DNA from 4 places in the Lysinibacillus sp. GW247-5R2A genome. Region 1 is predicted to be linked to each of the others. Evidence: riboswitches for the same ligand, from Rfam matches in the RefSeq annotation. Region 1 holds a riboswitch; each other region holds the start of a gene.
The links. A riboswitch is a leader RNA that binds a small molecule or an ion and turns the genes downstream of it on or off. The one in region 1 is predicted to bind cobalamin.
Positions count from the first base shown of each region.

Region 2: linked by a shared signal. The riboswitch ahead of AC07YC_RS01340 (glutaredoxin family protein) and the one ahead of AC07YC_RS18965 (ABC transporter substrate-binding protein) in region 1 are both predicted to bind cobalamin.
Region 3: linked by a shared signal. The riboswitch ahead of AC07YC_RS09805 ((2Fe-2S) ferredoxin domain-containing protein) and the one ahead of AC07YC_RS18965 (ABC transporter substrate-binding protein) in region 1 are both predicted to bind cobalamin.
Region 4: linked by a shared signal. The riboswitch ahead of AC07YC_RS16560 (hypothetical protein) and the one ahead of AC07YC_RS18965 (ABC transporter substrate-binding protein) in region 1 are both predicted to bind cobalamin.

Region 1 is NZ_JBWKZL010000013.1:73,029-78,868, forward strand. It holds gene AC07YC_RS18955 (class I adenylate-forming enzyme family protein) at 1-921, shown strand, start outside; gene AC07YC_RS18960 (acyl-CoA dehydrogenase family protein) at 923-2,590, shown strand; cobalamin riboswitch at 2,650-2,832, shown strand; gene AC07YC_RS18965 (ABC transporter substrate-binding protein) at 2,977-3,948, shown strand; gene AC07YC_RS18970 (FecCD family ABC transporter permease) at 3,945-4,946, shown strand; gene AC07YC_RS18975 (adenosylcobinamide amidohydrolase) at 4,943-5,840, shown strand, end outside.
Region 2 is NZ_JBWKZL010000001.1:278,744-284,583, forward strand. It holds gene nrdF (class 1b ribonucleoside-diphosphate reductase subunit beta) at 1-46, opposite strand, end outside; gene nrdE (class 1b ribonucleoside-diphosphate reductase subunit alpha) at 34-2,127, opposite strand; gene nrdI (class Ib ribonucleoside-diphosphate reductase assembly flavoprotein NrdI) at 2,124-2,483, opposite strand; gene AC07YC_RS01340 (glutaredoxin family protein) at 2,480-2,704, opposite strand; cobalamin riboswitch at 2,822-2,999, opposite strand; gene AC07YC_RS01345 (NAD(P)/FAD-dependent oxidoreductase) at 3,591-4,496, opposite strand; gene AC07YC_RS01350 (chitobiase/beta-hexosaminidase C-terminal domain-containing protein) at 4,994-5,840, opposite strand, start outside.
Region 3 is NZ_JBWKZL010000005.1:156,731-162,570, reverse strand. It holds gene AC07YC_RS09825 (energy-coupling factor ABC transporter ATP-binding protein) at 1-164, opposite strand, end outside; gene cbiQ (cobalt ECF transporter T component CbiQ) at 161-934, opposite strand; gene AC07YC_RS09815 (energy-coupling factor ABC transporter substrate-binding protein) at 940-1,212, opposite strand; gene AC07YC_RS09810 (energy-coupling factor ABC transporter permease) at 1,214-1,960, opposite strand; cobalamin riboswitch at 2,105-2,289, opposite strand; cobalamin riboswitch at 2,551-2,732, shown strand; gene AC07YC_RS09805 ((2Fe-2S) ferredoxin domain-containing protein) at 2,877-3,248, shown strand; gene cobJ (precorrin-3B C(17)-methyltransferase) at 3,253-4,920, shown strand; gene AC07YC_RS09795 (sirohydrochlorin chelatase) at 4,935-5,840, shown strand, end outside.
Region 4 is NZ_JBWKZL010000011.1:12,893-18,732, forward strand. It holds gene AC07YC_RS16555 (GTP-binding protein) at 157-2,097, shown strand; gene AC07YC_RS16560 (hypothetical protein) at 2,204-2,962, opposite strand; cobalamin riboswitch at 3,196-3,379, opposite strand; gene AC07YC_RS16565 (DUF4190 domain-containing protein) at 3,746-4,021, opposite strand; gene AC07YC_RS16570 (hypothetical protein) at 4,205-4,468, opposite strand; gene AC07YC_RS16575 (hypothetical protein) at 4,696-5,028, shown strand; gene AC07YC_RS16580 (DUF2785 domain-containing protein) at 5,551-5,840, opposite strand, start outside.

The DNA of each region.
Region 1 (5,840 bases):
AGCCGTATATTGCTAATGATGCCATTAACTCATTCGGCTCCATTGCATTTATTTTTAATGGCAGGTGTTTTTGTAGGCTCTACAAATGTGTTAACGCCAACTTTTACACCAGACTTATTAATAGATTCCATTGAAAAAGAAAAAACGACCCATTTCTTTGGCGCACCTGTTGCTTATTTATTAACAGCACAGTTGCCAAGATTGCAATCAGCTGATTTGTCCTCCATGAAATGGTGGGTGTATGGAGGTGCACCTTTATCTGAAAATGAGGTTCGGTTCATTCAACAGTCCTTCCGCACAACTAATTTAACATGTGTATATGGATTAACAGAGGCGGGACCAAGTGGATCATTGTTATTTGGCAAGGAGCATGAAGGAAAGGCTGGGAGTATTGGACAGCGAGCACCTTTAGGTACAGAGATACGTATTGTTAACGACAGTGGCGAAGATGTACCAGCAGGAGAAGTAGGGGAGATCGTTTTATTTGGTGAGGGTAATATGCTTGGCTACTACAGAGATGAAGCGGCAACCAATGCGGCCTTTATAGACGGTTGGTTAAAAACAGGAGATCTAGCTCGTAAGGATGAAGATGGCTTTATTTGGATTGTTGATCGAAAAAAAGATGTGATTATTTCGGGTGGGGTCAATATTTATCCGAAAGAAATTGAAGATTGCCTTTTAAGCTTTGAGGGAATATTTGAGGCGGCAGTGGTTGGTGTTCCACATCCACAATGGGGAGAGACAGTGAAGGCTGTGTATTCCGCTAAACAGGATATTGATGAAGAGGCTCTAAAAGATTATTTAGAGGGACAGCTTGCTAAGTATAAAATACCGCGTATTTTTGAAAAAGTGGAAGCGCTACCAAGGAATGCGTCAGGCAAAATTTTAAAACAATTTTTGAAAGGACAAGAGGTGAGATAGTATGAGAGTTTTACAACAGGAAATAGCAGGCACAAGCAATTTTTTTACAGATAATGATACGCTTCAAAAGGTGTTGGAAATGATGCTGGATAAAGAATTTTTATCTTATGCGCATCGGGAATTGACGGACTTTGGTGAGCTATGTGCGGGTGCTATAGACGTGAGGGCGAAACATACTGATCGACAAGGAGAGCCTCGCCTTCAAAGATATAATGCCTACGGTGAAGAGGTTTCAGAGATATGGGTCAATGACGGCTACAAAAAAACAATCGAAGAGACATATAATACGGGGATTGTTGGCTATGTGCATAAAGATATTCCCCAACTAGGTCACAAAGGGAATTATGTCTATAGTTTTGCGCAAGGTTATTTACTGTCACATGCGGAGCCCGGTTTTTATTGCCCTGTGACATTAACGATGGCTACTGCCTATTTATTAGACCATTATGCAGAGGAAGAAGTTAAGAAGCGCTTTTTACCGCATGTTTGTGCAACAGGCGATAGGGAGCTATATGAGGGAGCGACATTTTTAACGGAACGACAAGGAGGCTCAGATGTTGGTGCGAATGTAGTAGAAGCAAAACTTGTGGGGAATGAATACCGCCTCTATGGTGAAAAGTATTTCGCCTCCAATGCAGGGATGTGTGGGGTTGCAATGGTATTGGCACGAATAGAGGGTGCACAAGCAGGCTCTAAAGGATTAACTCTTTTTGCTGTTCCATGGCGTAATGAAGATGGATCGGCTAACCATCTTCGTATTCGACGACTAAAAGATAAATTAGGTGTGAAAGCCGTTCCATCTGGTGAGGTTGAGTTTGATGGAGCACTCGCGTATGTAGTTGGTGATCACAATAAAGGGATTTATTATATGCTGGAGGCTCTTAATTTATCAAGAATTTGTAATGCTGTGGCATCTATTGGCATTATGCGCCGTGGCTTCTTAGAGGCGAAGCATTATGTGTCAAATCGATATGCATTTGGTAAACCTTTAACACAGTATCCTATGATCCAGGATACATTGGGTAAATATGCCGCTAAGCTGCATGTAGAAGTAGCTACGATTTTTGATCTTATTCAATTATACGATAAAGTGACAAGTGGTCAGGGAACAGAGCAAGACACCATCATGAACCGTTTATATATTGCCATTATGAAAAAGGAAACGGCAGAGCAGGCGGTCCATTATGCAAGTGAAGCAATTGAGCTACATGGCGGGAATGGCTATATTGAGGACTTTGTAACACCACGCTTATTGAGAGATGCGCAAGTGCTGACGGTATGGGAGGGTACGGCTAATATACTAGCTTTGGAGCTTATTCGCTTAGTGGATAAATACAGGGCACATGAATTGTTTGTTCAAGAGATGAGCGAGCGATTAGAAGTATTAACAGACCATTCATTAGTGAAAATCGTTCAAGAGCAATTAACTAAACTATCGGCAACCTTACAAATTTTTAGTACTCTCGATGAAGCGACAAAAACGTTTGAAGCAAAGGATGTTGCCAAAAAAATGGCCCAATTATATGAAAGTGTCGTAGCCGTTGAGTGGGCACAGAAATTTGGTGGGAAATATGACAAACTAGCGGATGTTTATTTAGAGCAAACTTGGTCATTACGAACGATCGGTGCTCCGATGAAAACCGTACAGTATTTTGCTGAAATCGTCTAATAACCCTTGGAGTCGCCTTGATATAGAGGCGACTTTTTTTAATTTCATGTATAATAAAATCAACTGAATAGTATAAAGGTTCTTTACTTATGTAAAGTGAAAAGGGAAATCAGTGTAATTCCGATGCGGTCCCGCCACTGTAAGTGTGAGTTTTTTCAAATGATGCCACTGAAGATTTCGGGAAGGCTTGAAAAAACGTAATGAGCACAAGCCAGGAGACCTGCCTTTATAGCATAGACATGACAGCCTACGAGGATAGGATGGTGGATTTTGTATCAGTTTTTTGGTGCGATTTTGACCCCTCATCATTCGAAGATGAGGGGTCTTATTTTGATGGAGGAATATTTCTAACACATGAACGCACAAATCAACGAAGGAGGATTCACATGAAGAAATTTTGGAAAATAGGGGTATCGGCATTTTTAACGATAGGGTTGCTAGCGGCTTGTGGACAAGAGGCGCAAAAAGACAATTCCACACCTACAGAAGAGCAAACACAACAAGAGACATCTAAAACGGAAGCAGCAACATTCCCTATGACTATAACGGATGCTATTGGGAAGGATATTACACTAGAGGCTCCTCCTGAAAAAATAGTGTCACTAATTCCAAGTAATACAGAAATATTGTTTGGCCTAGGTTTAAAGGATGAAATCGTAGGGGTTACTGACAACGACGATTATCCACCAGAGGTAGCTGAAAAGGATAAGGTTGGTGGCATGGAATACAATATTGAACAAATTATTGCCTTAGAGCCAGATATCGTTTTTGCACATGAATCTAGCATGTCTCTTTCGGAATCGGCCATAGCACAGCTAGAATCGGCGGGCGTGAAAGTATTTGTTGTGAAAAATGCCCAAGATTTTAATGAAACCTATACAACGATTGAACAGCTTGGGCGTGCTACAGGGAAATTATCAGAAGCTGAAAAAATCATTGCTGACATGAAGGCGAAAGTGGATGAGGTTCAAGGGAAAGTGAAAGACGTTGAACCTAAGAACGTTTTTGTAGAAGCCTCTGATGAACCTAATATTTATACAGCTGGTCAAGGCACATTTATGAACGCAATGCTGGAGATGATCCATGCAAAAAATGTAGCAGCAGACGGTGATAATTGGTATGAAATTGGTGCAGAACAAATTATCACAAAAAATCCAGATGTCATCGTGGTGACATATAGTTATGTACCTGATATTTTAACAAAAATACCAAAGCGTGCAGGTTTCGAGACAATTAATGCAGTAAAAAATAATGCTATTGTGCAAGTAGATGAAAGCACAACAAGCCGTCAGGGACCACGTTTGGCGGATGGCCTTGAGGAATTAGCAAAAGCTATCTACCCTGAGGTATTTAAGTGAAAAAAGTAGCAACAGCCTATGTATTAACATGTACGCTTCTTATCATTAGCATCTGGTGTGGCGTCGCTATAGGCTCTGTTCATATTCCGATAGAAGTACTGTGGAATCAATCAGTTGATGAAACAGCTGCCAATATCTTTTGGAAAATTCGCTTGCCCCGTGTGCTTTTAGCGGGGCTAGTAGGAGCTTCTCTCGCCATTGCGGGAGCGGCTTTCCAAGGCTTGCTCAAAAATCCATTAGCAGATCCATATACATTAGGTATTTCATCGGGTGCTTCTGTCGGCGCAGTCATGACAATCTTTTTTAATATTTCTATACCTGTTGTAGGTTTGTATGCCTTACCTACCTTTAGCATGATAGGTGCGATTATTACAATGGTGATTGTGATGAGCTTTGCTAGAGTAGTGGACCGTTCTTTAAAGATGGAAACACTGATTTTAACAGGTGTTATCTTTAGTTCCTTTTTAGGATCGTTAATTTCGTTAATGATTGCTTTATCGGGAGAGGAGCTGCGCCAAGTAATCGGCTGGCTACTCGGTTCTGTTTCTATGCGTGGTTGGCCGTATGTTCAAATGATTATTCCGTTTGTCATTGTTGGTTCCCTTATGCTGTGGACACAGAGACGTGAGCTTAATGTTCTGTTATATGGGGAAGAAAGAGCGAAGCATTTAGGTGTTAATGTAAAGCGAAGTAAGTATTTGATTTTAGTAGGTGGCTCCATGCTAACTGGAGCAGCAGTTGCTGTTTCAGGCACAATTGGCTTTGTAGGGTTAGTTGTACCGCATATGACAAGAATGATTTGGGGTTCTGATCACCGTCATTTACTCCCACTATCATTTTTTAATGGGGCAACATTACTTATTATTTGTGATTTAGTGGCAAGAACCATTATCTTGCCAAGGGAACTGCCTATTGGTGTCATTACGGCATTTATTGGAGCGCCTGTTTTTTCCTATATTTTTTATAAGCAACGAAGGGGCAAGGGGGTACGGGCGTGATTGTTGTTGAACATCTATCAGGTGGTTATGAAGACGTACCGATCGTCAAGGATATAAGCTTTACAGTTGAAAAGGGAAAGATTCTTGGCATTTTAGGGCCAAATGGTAGTGGGAAATCAACATTATTAAAGGTAATGAGTGGTATTCTACCAGCAGTTGAGGGCATGATTTCTATTGATGGACAAAGCATTCTTTCCTACAATGCCCGTGCTTTAGCAAAAAAAATGGCTGTTTTACCACAGCTCCATGCGAATGCTTTTTCAAACAGTGTAAGAGAAGCTATTTCGCTTGGACGTTATCCACATCAATCAGGGTTTTTTTCAAGTTGGTCTGAGCAAGATGAGCAAGCAGTTCAACATGCAATGCTGCAAACAGGCATAAAACGTTATGAGCATACACCGATGGAATTTTTATCGGGTGGTGAACAGCAACGAGTTTTTGTTGCACAGGCCCTTGCTCAAACTGCGGAAATTTTACTGCTAGATGAACCAACAAATCATTTAGATATTGCCCATCAGCGGCAAATTTTAGATATGGTGCGGAAGGAAGCTGTAGAGTGTGGTTTAACGGTAGTGATGGTATTACATGATATGAATTTAGCCTCTCTCTATTGTGATGAATTATTGCTCATGGAAAGTGGACAAATGAGAGCTTTCGGGGCACCACATGAAGTATTAATTGCTTCTCAGATTGAAGAAATTTATCAAGCACGAGTAGCTACTTATGCTCATCCAGAAATTCCTAAGCCGCAAATTACAATGATGCCTGCAGCAAGTGACTATCAACAGCGAGCTGTAATAAAAAAAGAACATTTTAAAATAACGGAACACTTTATTCAGCTTCAATCAGAGATTCCTATAAAAACGGTATCGTCTGCTGTCCATAACCCTGGAA
Region 2 (5,840 bases), on a different contig from region 1:
TTGTTGCCTTGTTCCAGTTGACTGCCTCATACACTATATTTGACATGCTACACACTCCTCTAAGCTTTGTAATCGTTGACGAACATAGTAAACGGACTTAATCCCTTTTACCCATGCATAAATGTATACTTTAGCTAGTTGTTCTGTTGTCCAATTGTCAGTGACATAAAGAGTCATTGAAATACCTTGGTCAACGTGTTTTTGAGAAGCTGCGTATAAATCAATTAAATCATAAGGATCAACATCATAGGCCTCTACATATAAATGACTGTTTTCATTTGTTAAATGTGGCATTGGATAAATCGTGCGACTATCTGCATAATCACGAACCTCTACACGCTCTGTACAAGGAGAGATGGATGCCGTACAGCTACGAATATACGAAATACTGCCGGTTGGTGCTATCGCTAAACGATAGGAATGAAATAGACCAAATTCCATAACATCTTCCTTTAATAATCCCCACATTTTATTAGTGATAATTGGAATGTTGCCAAGGGCTTTTAACACTGCTGGCGATAGCTCTTCATCATTCTTATTTACATATTGATCAAAATAGCTACCTGAAGCATAATCGCTATCTTCAAATCGGTAGAACGTTTCTGCTTTTTCTTTAGCCATTTCCATCGATGATTTAAGAGAATAATAGTTCATTGCTTCCATAAAGCGGTCCATGAAATCAATAGAGTCTTTCGAGCCATACATAATGCCCTCCGTAACAAGATGTCCATGAAGATTCATACAACCTAGCCCTACTGAGTGCATTAATCGATTCGCTTTCGCAACCGATGGGACATTTTTGATGTATGTCATTTGTGACACATTTGTTAATAAGTACATAGCTGTATCGATTAATGTTTCAAAATCATTTACTTTACTCGCTGCATGAATATCAATGGACCCTAAATTACATGACACATCTAACCCATATTCGTTAGGCTGATCTTGATCTGTAATGACACTAGTTTCTTGAACTTGCAGGATTTCAGTACATAGGTTTGACATTTTTACGCGACCGATATTTTTTAGTGGATGTCCTTCATTGACATTATCATCAAAAATTTCAAAAGGATAACCTGATTCAAATTGAGCTTTTTTCACCTCAGTATAGAGTCTACGCGCATTCAAACGTTTAATTTTACGGATTTTAGGATTATCAAGTAGTTCATAGTACATTTCTGAAATTGAAATTTCCGACATTCGTTTACCATATTCTTTAAAAATATCATATGGACTAAATAACACAATATCTTTATCGCGTTTCATCAGATCGAAGAAAATACTTGGAATAATAATTCCTGTTGATAGTGTTGCGAGGCGAATTTTATCATCAGCATTTGGTTTTTTTGATGAAATGAAATTCTCTATATCTGCATGGAAAATATTTAGATAAACAACTCCTGAGCCATTTCGTTGACCGAGCTGATTCGAATAACTAAATGAGTTTTCTAATAATTTTGCAACTGGGATAACACCACTTGCACGATTTAGTATTTCTTTAATTGGATCACCTAAAGGACGTAAATCGGTTAAGTTAACCCCGACCCCTCCGCCTAGGCGTGAAAGCTCTAAACAATAGCCAATATTTTCAGCAATACTATTCATAGAGTCATCCATTGATAATTTAAAGCAGCTTACTAATTCACCACGGGCTTTTTTTCCACTATTTAATGCAGTAGGTGTTGCTGGCTGATAGGCTTCCATCATTGCTTCAACAGAACGTTTGGCTAATACAGTGTTCCCATGTGCTAAGTACAGGGCAATAATGACAATACGGTCCTCATATTTTTCTAATATTTCTTCTCCATCACGACTTTTCATAGCATAGCTGTCATAAAATTTGCTTGCGCTCATAAATGATGGGAAGCGGAAATTATAATCATATGCTTTCTTGTACAGCTTCTTTATAAAATCCATCTCGTACATGTCGATAAAATCTTTTTCGTAGTAACCCTCATCCACTAAATAGCGGATTTTTTCCTCTATATCTATAAAATAACGTAAACGTACGTTGACATATTCTAAAAAATAGCGGCGAGTAGCCTCACGGTCCTTTTCTAGCTCTAGTAGTCCCGTTGTACTATAACGATTCAGTACGTCATTATTAAGCTTTAAATAAGTTTTCATCCCATTACCCTCGTTTCATAAAACGTTTGTATTGCTTCATAATCTGTTTGATTGCCACGCAAATCTAATTTCCTCACTAAGGGTACATGATAGGTAGTAGCAATTTTCTCCCCAGCACCGCCAAATACAGTATGTCCGAAGTTACTATTGCCACTAGCAACTACCCCTTTACAAAAATCTCTATTTTTTTCTAAAAAACGTTGCACTTTTGCTGGAATATCACCTAAGCCATCTGTATATGTAATTAAAAGATAAGGCTTATTCAAGCTTAATTCCTCAGAGAGTTCAATAGATTCTGCCCTTAATTTAGAAACAACATTACGGACATTTCCTGTACGACTAGCGTAAACGATCATAGTGTGATCATCTCAATACGAGAAACAATTTCCTGAACATCACCTATAAATGTTTCATCCACCTCTAAAACAGGCACACTTAAAAAACCTGCATCTATAATTGTTTGTTTCGCTTGTTCATCATGATCAATATTAACAACTTCTGCTTCAAGTCCTGCTCGTTGTAATTCGGATTTTACCCATAGACATTTTGGACAGATTGTTTTCGTATAAAGTTTCATAGTAATCCCTCTTTTCACAAAATAAAAAAGCTACCTCTTCTAGAGAGATAGCTTAAATGGAAACGTTAACATACTAAAAATACGGACGTTCCCATCTCTTAATCCCCGAAGAAATGATAAATTTGTTTTATATAGGCAGGTCTCCTGGCTTTGCTTCAATCTCTGATTTCCTTCCCATGCGTATGCACAGTGGTTACAATCATCGTCAGCTTTACAGTTGCGGGGACAGCGTCGGACTAGTACCGAACTTCCCTATTAAACTACATATAGTAGTACCTACACAAAACGAACACAATATATTGTTTTTCGATAGTTTTAAGTGTACCATCCTTTGTATAAAAAGTAAATCGAGAAATAAAAGTTCATCAATTTGAGACTATTCATATTTTCTGACATCACCTTGTAAGAACGAACTAAAATATAAGCAACTAAAAATATAAGCATGAATGCGATAGCATTTTTTTATTAAAAAATAGAAAATAAAATAATAGTCACTTATTTACCTAAAAACGTAGCCACCCTAGTAATTTTATACATAAAAAAGGCATCTTTCCTTTACAGTAAAGATGCAATTATGTGTAAAACTCTGAGTATGATGTAAATCTCGCATCCTACTCCATACATCCTATCTTCGTAGATTTTTTTATTGTACTAGTCTAAAGTAGGACCCCTCTCTTACGAGAATGACACATTTTCGTTCGACAAAACATAACGACAACTACTAAAATGTGCTCAACCGTTCTACCCTTTTCAACTAATTTACAATGAATATGTACCTTTTCTAGTTATTTATAGTATAACATATTCAAGTTCATTCTCCGCCAGCTCGATTAGTTCTATTAAAAATAGCTGATGAATTTTATATGACTCATCAGCTAACCATCATTTAAAATCTTTCTATTGTTATATCCATATTTATGCTTGTAGCAGCCTTAAAGCCTTCCGCAGCTGCAATCATTAAAGAAGAGGGACCACCCTTTTCCGTTTCACCTGCAATATATATTCCAGCCCCAGTTGTTCGTCCAGCACCATCAGTCATAACTGTTCCATTTTCATCAACTTGACAATTTAGTAGTTTAGCAAATTTATTGGGACGATAAAAACTTGGCACAACAAATCCACCAGCTCTAAAAATATTCTCACTTGTTTCTAATTCAACACTAGATAAGTTACCATCATCCCCATGTAAATCTTTAATAGCATTTGTATACACCTTAATTTTCTTATGTTCAAAATCATTTTGAACCTTTTCAGAAAGTTGATGACCATTCGTAAAAACAATTAAATCCTGTGACCAATTAAAAACCAATTTCGTCATATGACTAATATGCTCCTCGTTTTCTGCAATGATAGCCAATGGCTTGTCTCGCAGCTCCCAACCATCGCAATATGGACAGCTAAACAAACTTTTACCATAATATTGTTTGATTTGTGGGAGTGGAAATTCCTCTTGTATTCCAGTAGCTAACAGTATTTTTTCAGATACATAAGATTTATTTTCCGAAGTATTGACTAGAAATAAACCAGTTATATCATCTTTAATTATTTCGATGACGGTTTGATCCATCATTGTTATAGAAGGATAAGATTCTATATCATTACTTGCGAGATTCTTAAATTCTTGTGGCTTTATCCCATCTCTTGTTAAAAAACCATGTGACTCCTGAGTTACACGATTTCTATTTGTTCCATTATCAACTAGTGCAACCTTTCTGCGCGCTCTTCCTAATGTTAAGGCAGCACTTAACCCAGCAGGGCCTCCACCTATAATTATACAATCGTATTGATTCATCATTATTTCCCTCCACATCACAATATATTACAGACCTTCAATATCTGTAATTAAGGCAAAAGACATCGTAAATTATATGTATGATATCTTTTTCTTTTCATTTGTTAAGCCAATAATATATGAGGCATTGATCTCAATAAAAAAAGATACAGTTTAGCTGATTGGGTCTAATCACTCTATTAAGGACTTAACATATCTATAATATCTATTAAGTTTTTTCTCGTCAAATTTTTCGTTTTCATGGTTGATATACCGACTAAGCATCGTTAGTTGAAGTACATCTATTCACTTTTTAAAAGTAACTCTTTTTATCTATTTTATGAAAATGAACCCACTCTCCATTTTACATAGATATTTATGAGATGAGAAAAGTAAAAGCCACTCCAACTGTTTTGGAATGGCTTACTGATCTTCATGAATACGAACCATACAGTTTAAATAATTAACAAGCCCCTAAACGATTGACATATGCCTAACATTTTTACGGCAAGTAGTTATTATTTAAATTTAATTTCCTCAGCCGAAGCCCCTTTTGTATACGTTATAGTCGCTCCAGCAGGTAAATCACGAATTTCTTTTACATTTTTTCCTTCGATAATAATTTCACCAATCTCCGTACCTTTAAAATCAATAATCGCATTTCCTTTTTTAGGACTGATTGTTACAGTTTTGTCTGCAAATCCTTCACCATGGAATTCGGCATATTGACTAAATACTGCAATTCCATTTTTAATATTAGTATTTTTTCCTAACGTTAAAGAAATGCTTGGACGATTCATTATTAATTTACCGGTCTTATAGTTATTAAAGCTATATACATTCTCAGGTACTATTGGTGTTGGTATTTCTTCTTTTTCTGCTTTCAAATCAATTTGAACTAATACAGGGTCATGATCCGATGCTCGCCCCTGCGCTTCTGTAAAGTTCGCATTCATATGAATCATGTCTATGGCCGTAACATTAGCAAGATTATTCGAAACTAAAATATGATCCAGCACTTGATTGTTCCCTTGGAAGAAGTACGAAAAACGATCAGTCTCTGGGGCTTTATCCACCATATTCGTTAAAACATCACCTTTTAATGTTTCAAGTGCTGGTGTGAATTCAAAGTCATTCATATCCCCTGCTACAATGATATTTATATCCGGATTGATGGCAAGACCTTCATCGATAAAATCATTGATGGCTTGAGCAAGCTGACGACGTTTTGTTACTGATTCTAACACTGGCGGCTGAGTTGGCCCCCAAAGTGAACCATCGCCTCCTTTAGAATTTAAGTGCGCTCCTATAATGACCACATGCTCTTCCTGGAATTCGAACTCCGCTGCAATTGGTTTCCGTGTA
Region 3 (5,840 bases), on a different contig from region 1:
ATACCATTAAGGTGCTGAAATAAAGTGGATTTTCCTGCTCCATTATGACCGAGTATAGCGATTTTTTTCCCTTTTGGAATGTTTAATGTAATATCTGTCAAAGCCTTCGTACCATCTGCATAGGCATACGACAAGTTGTTAAGTTTAAAATAAAATGCTGTCATGAGAAGTACCCTCCATATATGATGAGGAATAAAAACATAGCCGTCATGCCAAGCCAGTTTTTTTTGCTATAGGCGCCCGTTTCATGCCAATAAACAGTTTCACCACCACGGGCCTGCATGGCATGATTAAGCTCTCGACTGCGCTGAAACATTTCAATAAACAACGCGGCAATTAGCATGGATACTGAACGTAACCATTGCATGGGTGAGTGGTAGCCAAGCCGGGCTTGCTGGGCCAAATGAATTTTTTGCATGCTTTCTAAAAAAATAAAAATAAAACGATAGGTGAGTTCTACTAGCTCAACTAATAAAGTAGGGAGCCGCCATTGTCGGAGCACATAACATATTCCTTGTACTGATGTCGTTAAAATTAAAAAATATAAGCAACTTATACTGCCAAGTACAATAAAGAATAGTTGCTGGGCGGTAGCGATACTGGCTCTCCCAATAAAAATTGTCCAGTTCATATACGTAAATGCCCCCATATGGGCTGGTAATGTATGCGCTGCTGGCGCTATCGAAATAATGATGGATAAGAGACTTGTGAATAAGAAAAAACAAGGTAGTAATAATAGCTTCGCATAATAGTTTAGTGGAATTTTCGCGCCCCAAATGATAAAAGCACTCATTACAAAAAATGTAATGAGTGAAAGTCGTTCATCTCTCATAATAAGCGTGAATAAAAGTAGTCCTAATGAAAATATCATTTTTTCTAGCGGATGAACGAACGCTAGCTTATTGAGATACGCATACTTATCAATGAGTAACATAATCCTTAACCTTCTTTATGCTTGCCACGCATATAGCCAATAAAGTAGCCGATAAAACCAGCACCAATAGCTGCTTGTAGCACGAATAATAAGCTTTCAATTTCACCACTAGGTGGTTCCCATAAACTATCAAACCATGGCTCATATTCTGCATTGATTTCCCCAATGGCTGCTTCTGCTTCACCGTCGGCTCCTCCAAATTCTGCTCCCTTTTGGACGAAAAGAGGGATAATGGCCAATAGCACCACGATGGCTAAAAGTAATAAATTTCGTTTCATATTAGTGCGCCTCCTTTGTAGAGAAAACACGTAAAGATTTTAATTCGCTAATATTATATTTTTTCAAGAAGTTCATGACAATAACTGTTAATATTCCTTCACTCACAGCTAATGGGATTTGTGTTAAGGCAAAAATACTTGCGAACTTTGTAAAGGAAGCCATAAAGCCTCCAACTTCAGATGGGAAGGCTAGTGCTAATTGAACGGAAGTCACCACATATGTACCTAAATCCCCAAGCATGGCCGCAAAGAAAACAGCTAATGAAAACGATAACCCCATTTGTTGCGCCCCTTTAAATACAAAGTAGGCGATAAACGGGCCTACGATAGCCATCGAAAAAGCATTAGCCCCTAATGTTGTGATCCCACCATGTGCTAAAAGTAAAGATTGGAATAATAAAACAATTGTCCCGATGACACTCATCGCTAACGGTCCAAATAAGACTGTTCCGAGACCTACTCCTGTTGGATGTGAGCAGCTCCCTGTAACTGAAGGGATTTTTAAGGCTGATAGGACAAAGGCAAACGCACCGGACAGCCCCAGAATCATTTTTGTTTCAGGGTTTTCTTCAATTGTTTTACGAATAGAGCGCAATCCTAAAATAATAAATGGGATGGAGATTACCCACCAAAAAATCGCCCATTCGATTGGTAAAAAACCTTCCATGATATGCATGGCGAAGGCACGCTTTGGCACCATTAAAAAAGCCAATAGAAAATAACTAAGTTTCCACCAAGACAGCTTCAATTTTCTTCCTCCAAACTGTAAATAGATTTTTAGAATGTAGCGTGCGTAATAAAAAAGCACTTTTCCGTTGTTGGAAAAGTGCATAGCTAAAAAAGCAAATAACATTTTCATTTGCTAAGCCGCACACCTATCCTCGTAGGCTGAAACGATCACTTATTGTCGGCAGGTCTCCTGGCTCTAGTTCAACACTTTATAGGTCTTCCCATCCATTGGACAGTGACATGTTCTATAAAGCTCCCTATTACAGTGGCGGGACCGCGCCGGACTTAAACCGGCTTCCCTTTTAAGCAAAATGACGAGCATTTTACACCGAAAAATTGTAAGTTGTGAGATTTCACGACAAAGTGTATCACGAATTTCCATAAATATGCTATACTTTTTTTATGAAAAATTAAAAATAGAATATCAATGTCGAAAATTCTGATAACTAACGTATTTTAGGATTAAAGAGGGCAAATTCAATTTTTTAATAGCTTTCAACCCTCCTATGAAATTGATAAATTTGTCATGATTTTTTAAAGAAATATTGAAATTTTAAAATAATAAGATATGATTAAGACAGTTTTCTATTATAAATACGATTAAAAATTTCATATAAAACGTCGATAAGTGCTCGAAGAACTCGAGATAATAGGGAAATTGGTGAAAGTCCAATACAGCCCCCGCTACTGTAATAGCTGATGAAATCGCAATGCCACCTGGGCAAACTAGGGAAGGTGCGACAGTAAAATGAAGCTTAAGTCAGGAAACCTGCTTATCAGATTGTGCATGCAAACTTTTCGGAGGGAGAAGTTGAAGCAAAAGCGAGGATCTGTCTTTCAATCTATTCGTTTTTATTTGGCTTCTACAAACCTTTACTCTTCGGCAGAGTAAAGGTTTTTTCTTTTTTCCAAAAGCAAATGAGGGGAGATATAAGATGACAACGTGGAATTTAGAGGGGATGAAAACACATCTCTTTATTTGCAATGGCAGTAGCTGTATGAACAAGGATGGGGAGGAAATTACCCAAGCTATACGAGATGAAATACAGCGTAACGCACTAGATAAAGAAATACATACGACAAGAACGCGCTGTAATGGACGATGCAAGGATGCTTGTGTTGTGATTGCTTACCCTCAGGGGAATTGGTATCGTGTACCATCAACGGAGCATGCGAGAACACTTGTACAGGATTTGCATCATGATTCCTTATATAACGATCATGTTTTTACACTTCGAGAAGGGACATTACAGCGAACAGCGCAAACGACAGCCATTAAAGGGATTGAAAAGGTGAAAGAGGGGTAAAAACATGGCGCAAAAAGGGAAAATTTTCGTAGTAGGCTTTGGGCCTGGAGACTTTAAGCATATTACGACACGTGCAGTAGAGGCTTTACAACAAAGTGATATGATCATAGGCTATAAAACCTATGTTGAGCTGATTCAAGATTTAGTCAGCGCAAAATCCATTGTCAGTACAGGTATGACAGAGGAAGTGTCACGTGCTCAGGAGGCCGTTCGTCAAGCAGAAGCAGGAAGTATTGTTTCGGTCATTTCGAGTGGAGATGCGGGCGTTTATGGTATGGCGGGATTAGTGTATGAAGTATTAATTGAGCTAGGCTGGACAGAGGCAACTGGTATTGAAGTGGAGATCGTCCCGGGTATTTCAGCTATCAATTCATGTGCTAGTTTACTTGGTGCACCCATTATGCATGATGCTTGTACCATTAGTTTAAGTGACCATCTCACGCCGTGGAATTTAATTGCGAAGCGTGTGGAAGCCGCAGCTATGGCCGATTTTGTTATTGCTTTATACAATCCTAAAAGTGGTCGCCGTACAAGACAAATTGTCGAAGCACAACGAATTCTTTTAGAATATCGTTCTCCTGACACACCCGTAGGACTTGTAAAAAGTGCCTATCGAGAACGTCAGGAAGTGACGATGACGACATTGGCAGAAATGCTGGAACATGATATTGGTATGCTGACAACGGTTATTATCGGAAACTCATCTACGTTCTTCTATGATAATAAAATGATTACACCGCGTGGCTACCAACGTAAATATACACTTGGCGAGGAAAAACAGCCATTACGTCCACATCAACGCTTACGGGAAGAAAATGAGCCATGGGCGATGAATCAAGAGACAGGAACAGCACGAAATGACTTTGCGGCAGACCCTAATGCAGGGAGAATGAATAAACCCAGTATAGCCGTTATGCCAAAGCCGAAAAAAACAGCACTTGAAATGGCTACAGCGGCGCTTGCAATGGTAAAGGGAACAAGTGCTATCAAGGCTACGCCAAAGCTTGTACAACAAAAAATAGAATCAATTTTTGAATTGGCAGTGAGCCCTGGCGTGGCCAATAAATTTTTCACACCACAGCAAATGATGACGTTAGCAGAGGTTGTAGGAGAAGAAGGATCAATGGAATATACACCAGATCATCAAATCCATTTAAAAATACCTACAACAACGCCTGAACGTATCACTGAGAAATTACAGGAAGTAGGCTTTTTATTAGCACCAATTGGTGATGTGTTGTCGTTGAAGGCTTGCGATTTTTGCTACGGTGAAAAAGCAGATTCCATTCCATATGCGGAGGAAATTCAAGAAAAGCTTGGCGGTATGTCATTACCGAAAACGTTAAATATTGGCTTCAATGGCTGTGGGATGGCTTGTTATCGAGCCGTGTTTGATGATATTGGCATTGTTTATCGCAAAAGTAAATTTGATGTCTTTATTGGAGCGAAACCAGTCGGACGTACGGCTCATGCAGCACAGCCTGTTGTAGAAGGTTTGGAGCCTGATCAATTAATCCCGTTAATTACAGATATTATTGAAGAATATAAAGCTAATGCGCATCCAAACGAACGTCTATTTAAATACTTCAAGCGGGTGAAAAAGATATTGCATTTTACGTATCAAGATATGTCTTCCAAAATAAAAATAGAGCCAGCTCCGTGCGGCGACTAGTGAGGAGAAAAGAGATGAAAGCTATATTATTTGTTGGCCATGGCAGCCGTTTAGCAGCAGGAAATGATGAGGTGCGTACATTTATCGAGCAAATGAAATCTCGCATTGATGAACAATATTTAGTGGAAACATGCTTCCTTGAATTTGCTTCTCCTAATATTGAAGAAGGTATTACAAACTGTGTGAAAAAAGGTGCTTCAGAGGTACATGTCATCCCAATTATTTTACTTCATGCAGGTCATTCCAAGTTACATATTCCGGCAGAAATCGAGCATGCTCGTGAGCATTATCCGAATATCACATTCACATATGGTCAAACAATTGGCATTCATGAAGAAATATTTGCGATATTACAAGATCGTTTAGTTGAAATTGGATTTGATACTGAACAAGAACACGAAGACACAGCCATTTTATTAATTGCTCGAGGAGGCAGTGATCCTTATGCAAATGGAGATTTCTATAAAATCACACGATTGCTATGGGAAAAACTACCTGTTAAATACGTAGAAAGTGCCTTTATGGGCGTAACGGACCCACGTGTTGAAGAAGGCATCGAACGCTGTGTCAAACTCGGTGCTAAGAAAATTATTATGCTTCCTTACTTTTTATTCACGGGTATTCTAATGGAGCGTATGCATGTTATGTGTGAGAAATTCAATGAGCAATTTCCAGCAAGTGAGATTCAAATTGCCAACTACTTTGGCTACCATGAACGTTTACAAAATGTTCTATTAGAACGTATTGAGCAAGCGGTGAATGGTACATCAACAGGTATGAAGGATCTTGAAGATTATCGGGCTTACGCCGCTATTCATGGGCATGCACATCACCATCACCACCATGACCACGACCATGACCATGACCACCAACACGACCATGACCATGACCATGACCATGATCACCACCATCATCATGAA
Region 4 (5,840 bases), on a different contig from region 1:
ATGTATTAATTCGCAATCAATAATAGAATGCAAAAAATATAATCATCATTATATTAGCACTATTTCGACAAAAAGACGAATCATTTTACAAGAAATAGTTGTGCTAGTATTCTGATACAATGAGAAGATAGCTACTTAAAGAAACGAGGATTTATTATGTACAAGACGATTGGGGTTCTTGCTCATGTTGATGCAGGAAAAACAACCTTTTCTGAGCAAATGCTTTTTCATACAAATAGTATTCAAGCGCGGGGACGTGTTGATCATCAGGATGCCTTTTTAGATAATCATGAGCTTGAGCGCAAACGGGGCATTACGATATTTGCCGAGCAGGGACGCATGATTATTGGTGACGATACATATACGTTGATTGATACACCAGGACATGTCGATTTTTCCCCAGAGATGGAGCGTGCCATCCGTGTCATGGATTATGCCATCATTATTATTAGTGCAGTAGAGGGTATTCAAGGTCATACCGAAACAGTATGGCAGCTTTTACGAAGCTATCATGTCCCTACCTTCTTTTTTATTAATAAAATAGATCGTGATGGAGCAGATGTAAGGGCTGTGATGACCCAGCTCCATAAAGATTTTTCGGAACATGTATTGTTTGTAGATGAACCGCTTCAGGAAAATCATGTTTCCGGCACAATCATGGAGTGGCTGGCGGAGCGTGATGAAAAGCTACTGGATGCCTTTTTGAATGAGACATTGGAGCATGGCCCGTGCATCAATCAGCTACTATCGATGATTAAAAATGAATCCGCCTTCCCCTGCTTTATAGGTTCGGCATTAAAAGATGAAGGCATTCAAGATTTGATTGCTCAACTTCCACTCATAACGGGTACTCACTTCGAGCCGGAAGCACCATTTCAAGGAGAGATCTTTAAAATACGACATGATGGCCATCAGCGACTAACATTCATCAAGGCTTTAACAGGCAAATTACAGGTTCGAGATGAATTTACGTTTGGAGACCTTACAGAGAAAGTAACAGAAATCCGTCTTTATAACGGCAGTCGATTTGAAACTGTTCAGCATGTTGAGGCTGGTGAAATCTTCGCTGTTAAAGGGCTCAGCCAGGCAAACATTGGCGATCGCATTGGCAGTAACATGCTATCACAGCCCTATGAGCTGGTCCCTACATTACAGGCAAAAGTTCAATATGAGGGTGAGCAACATATTAAAGAGGTATTAAGGATTTTCCGTCTATTAGAGGCCGAGGAGCCCTCTTTGCGTGTCGTATGGCAAGAAAAGTTTCAGGAAATCCATGTGCATATAATGGGTGTCATTCAGCTAGAGGTACTGATTGAAGTATTATTGAAGCGCTTTACATTCAACATCACTTTTGGAGAGCCACAAATATTATATATGGAAACAATTGCGACAACCGTTACAGGCTACGGACATTTTGAACCACTTAAGCATTATGCAGAAATTCATTTATTAATGGAGCCGAATGAACGTGGGACAGGCATTACCTTTAGCAATGCCTGTCATGCAGATGATTTATCAGTGGGCAACCAACGCCTCGTAGAAAAGCACTTGTTTGAACGTGATCATCACGGCTTACTCACAGGCTACGCAGTAACAGATATTCATTTTACGCTCTTAACGGGACGTGGACATAATGAGCATACGTCTGGCGGTGATTTCCGAGAAGCCACTTTCCGAGCACTGCGCCAAGGACTGGAACAAGCACAGAACGTCCTACTTGAGCCCTATTATCGCTTTAAAATGAAGGCTTCCAATGACTTTATTGGCCGTATGATGACCGACATTCAACAGGCTGCTGGCACCTTCGACGACCCTGTACTCACTGAAACAGACGTTGTATTAACAGGACGTGCACCAGTAGCGACCTTCATGAGCTATAACACAATTTTTGCCGCCTATACAAATGGGAAAGGTGCGCTTACCCTTCAATTTGATGGCTATGATGTGTGTCATAATGCAGAAGAAGTAATAACTCAAATAGGTTATGATAAAAATGCCGACCCTGAATACAGTTCTTCCAGCATTTTTTGCGCAAAAGGCAAAGGCTATTCTGTCCCTTGGCAAGAGGCGCAAGCAGCCATGCATTGTCAGAGCTAAGTTTCATGTACTAGCACGGAAAATCTGTTGGACTAGTATTTCAGATGAAGGTAGAATAACCATACAAAAAATAAAGCAAGCCCTCCGCTTCATGGAGGGCTTGCTTTTATATGGCACCAACAGCTTTCTTTGAAGGCTTGTGCACCGGATAGGCAGGTTCAACCACCACATAACCTTGCGTATTCGTGAAGTCGATAACTACTTTTCCAGGCTGACTTTTTAATATTTGTAGCTGATCAATTAATGTTAATAATAGCTCGTGGCCGTTCCCGCGTGGATGCCAATTAAAGTGAAAATCATTTAAGTCCTGAACGGCTTGAAGAAACTGCGTGTATTCCTGCTGCGCAAATGCAATTAGTTTATCCTGATGAGGAATTTGCTCTAAATCGTTCATATACGTTTCATAAAAACGTATGACAATTGAGCATAGTAAATCATTGACACGTGCAGCGCTTAACACTGGATTGGGCTCCTGTGAAAGACGGTCAAGATTAGGCTTTGCTCGTGTTGAATCAATGCGTGTAATTAAGTGGTACTGCTCCCCATTCACCTCATAAACAATAGGGTTCGTTGGCATATACATCATAAAGCTATTCGTCTTCGTTTTCAGTTGATCTGTTAAATTCGCCTGAGCAAAAAGATGGCCCTCTACCTCCCCATTTTGTATCCAAATAATGTCTTTATTATATAAGATTTGCTCAAAAAAGCGATCGTTGCGAATCAGTTTCGTTGCTAATAATTGATCAATTAGTGATTCGACCACCATTCTTGTTTTCGCTTTCTTGGCAATTTCTGTCCGTGGCTGCTTACAAATCGTCATATCTACAAAAGGTGTTTCCTGTGTTGTCGTTGCATGAATATTCATCCTCTGTGCATCCCCTTTGCGTACATATTTTCAAAACAAAAAGGACTTCCTACTATGTTTGAGGAAATCCTTCGCTTTAATGTGCTTCATCACACAATGCCAAACAAACCCTAAGTAAATGCGAAGGAGTTCTAAAGTGAACCCTTTCATGAACTTTGGGCGTTTGACGTACTGTGACGAACAGAGCATTCTGTTTTGTCAACATGCCACCTCCTATTCCTCGTAGGTTTATGGTGTGTACTCGTAACTAGGCAGGTATCCTGACTCATGGTCATCGCCACTTTTCCCCTTCCCATCATTTGACAGTGGTTGCTGAAAAGTCGCTCACATTTACAGTTGCGGGACAGTGTCGGATTCACACCGACTTCCCTTTTAAGCAAATTGCACGCAATTTACACCTAGTACTACACGCTATTCAGTTGTGAAGGAATGCTGTGTTTTATACATTCCTTGTAGACTATTAAACTCAATTGTAAGGTAGTCTTTTTCCGATGTCAAATAACATAAAATCTTCCAGTTTCTATATTACTATCTTGCAATCTATTTAACTCAGATTGAAAAGACACTTTTTACTTGTTATTCTTTTGCCTCATAATGCGTTCATACGGCTAAATCGCATGCATTCCTACTAATTTTTAGATTACAATACGCTTACTATATAAAAATTATGACGATCATCATTGCCAATACTGTAGTTTGCGATTAACCGCCCCAGTTATAGAGACATTTTTTGAGGTCTACTAGTAAGCTAAAGCACCTATTAGTAAATAAGAACCTGCAATATTAACTTATACTGGTTAATGAATAAAATGCAATAATAGACAATACTGCAAAGGTTTGAATGATAATCCCAATCACGTTACAAATTAAACCAGAAATGGCTAGCCCTCTACCATTTTCATTTCTTTTAGAAATTTCCTTTGTTGCTATTCTTGATAAAACTACTCCAATAATCCCAAAAACTAATCCAATAAGTGGAACTATGATTGAAAGAATGCCAAGAGTTAATGAAATTATAGATTTACTATTCGTTTCTATTTTTTCAACGATTTTTCTCACCCCTCCCTACAAGGTTTTACTATTCACACTTCTTCAACGAACCAGTTCCGTTAATTGAATTTTAACAATCCATTTGAAAAATCCATTATTTAACAATATAAATAGGTTATGTGCAAAGTAATAAGACTAGAAAGCACCAATCAGCCTAGAGGCTTTTGAGTCACGAACTTTCAACGCAAAAAATCAATCAAGATTATTTGCATAATCGTTAATCAATTTCGCTTTTCGTTTTCTTCTTTTTCTCGCTAAAGTTGCGACTGAAATTCCCAGCTTTGCTTCGACTTCATTACAACTATTCGATTCCAATAGTTGCATTGCAGTGTCTAACAGTTTCTTATCAAATTTCTTTGGTCTACCTTCCCAAAAATCATCGCGTTGTTTTGCAATTGTTTTACCTTCTTGCGTTAGCTCTAAGATTAAATCGCGTTCTTTTTCAGCTATAGCCAATTACGAAATAAGGAGTTTTTTGCACTATTTTAAAGCTAGTTCGTAAATTCTCCTTTGTTTTAAACGTTCTAGCTTTCATATGATAAATACGTCATATTGCGAAATGAAGGCATTAAATTCGCTACTATATATACCCGAACTCAAACACGTTTACGGATGCGATTCCCTTGAACAACACAATTTTTACTATAAATGGTGGTATACTGTAACAAAGGAGGGAATACATAGTGGAATTTAAATTTGGTGGCGGTTCTGTTTTTCTACCACCCTTACAAATTACAATTATCGCAATCATCGTTATTTTCTTTTTAGTAAAGTGGAGCAAGGAATTAGAAACAAGACGTTTTACTATTTACTTTTACTTTCTAATTAGTACTTACATTGCACCAATCTTTTCTCGCAGCACAAAAGATGGTATCTTTCAGCTTTGGATTCCTTTAGGATTTATAGTAGTATTCTTTTACTTGTTTCGGAGTAAAAAAAATCATCCAGCTAAAATGAAAGCTAGTATTTTAGGACTTTCCATAGCATTATATAATATCATTCTTCAATATTTATGATGGATTTTCCTATTCCATTAAAGAATATTCTGCTTATTAGAATAGAAAAACTAGGAATTTGGGCACCTAGTTTTCAATAATCACTGTCGGCGCAACGATCCTTCATATTCATAGCTGGCACTGACTCTAGCATAATTATTGTCCATCATGTTGGTGCAAAACGGAGGACTCAACTCGTTGGCGCGTGTATGTTTCAGTTTAAGTTATTACTTTAGGTGATTGTGCAAGGTCGCTAGCAATTCGATAGGTTCTGCTGTATCTAATTCGGAACAGATTGAACGTGCCCTATCATCCCAGTGGAATATAATTTCATCATCATCGATATACATAATCGCATCATTCTTCATATGGTGACTACTTAAATACTTTATAAAATGAATATCATAAAATAATCATTGATTTTAAATCGAAAAATCAAAATAAAAAAGGCTTTAGTATAAACAAGGCGCTCTTTTAACTGTCTTTTTCGTGTCTTTTTTAAATAGTGGCGTACCAACCTTTTGGGAATGCCTCCACGTTCTTTTAACGAATAGAAAATCTATTTAATTTTGCCTCCGTAGCAAGCATGACCGTGTGAAGCTCATTCTGTCGGCTATCTTGGCCTCTTCTGAAGTAGAGACTACGTATAAAATTCTTGTTGTTTACGCGGGTAATTACCTGACTGCGGCTTCTCGGCAAAGTACAACATTGCGCTAAGCTACTAATCCAATCTACGATTTCTTGATGTGGAAGTAGCTCATTGTCAATGATCCCATCCACGATGTTGACCAATCGCTCATCATCCTCATCGCTAAAAATATGTCTACCATTAT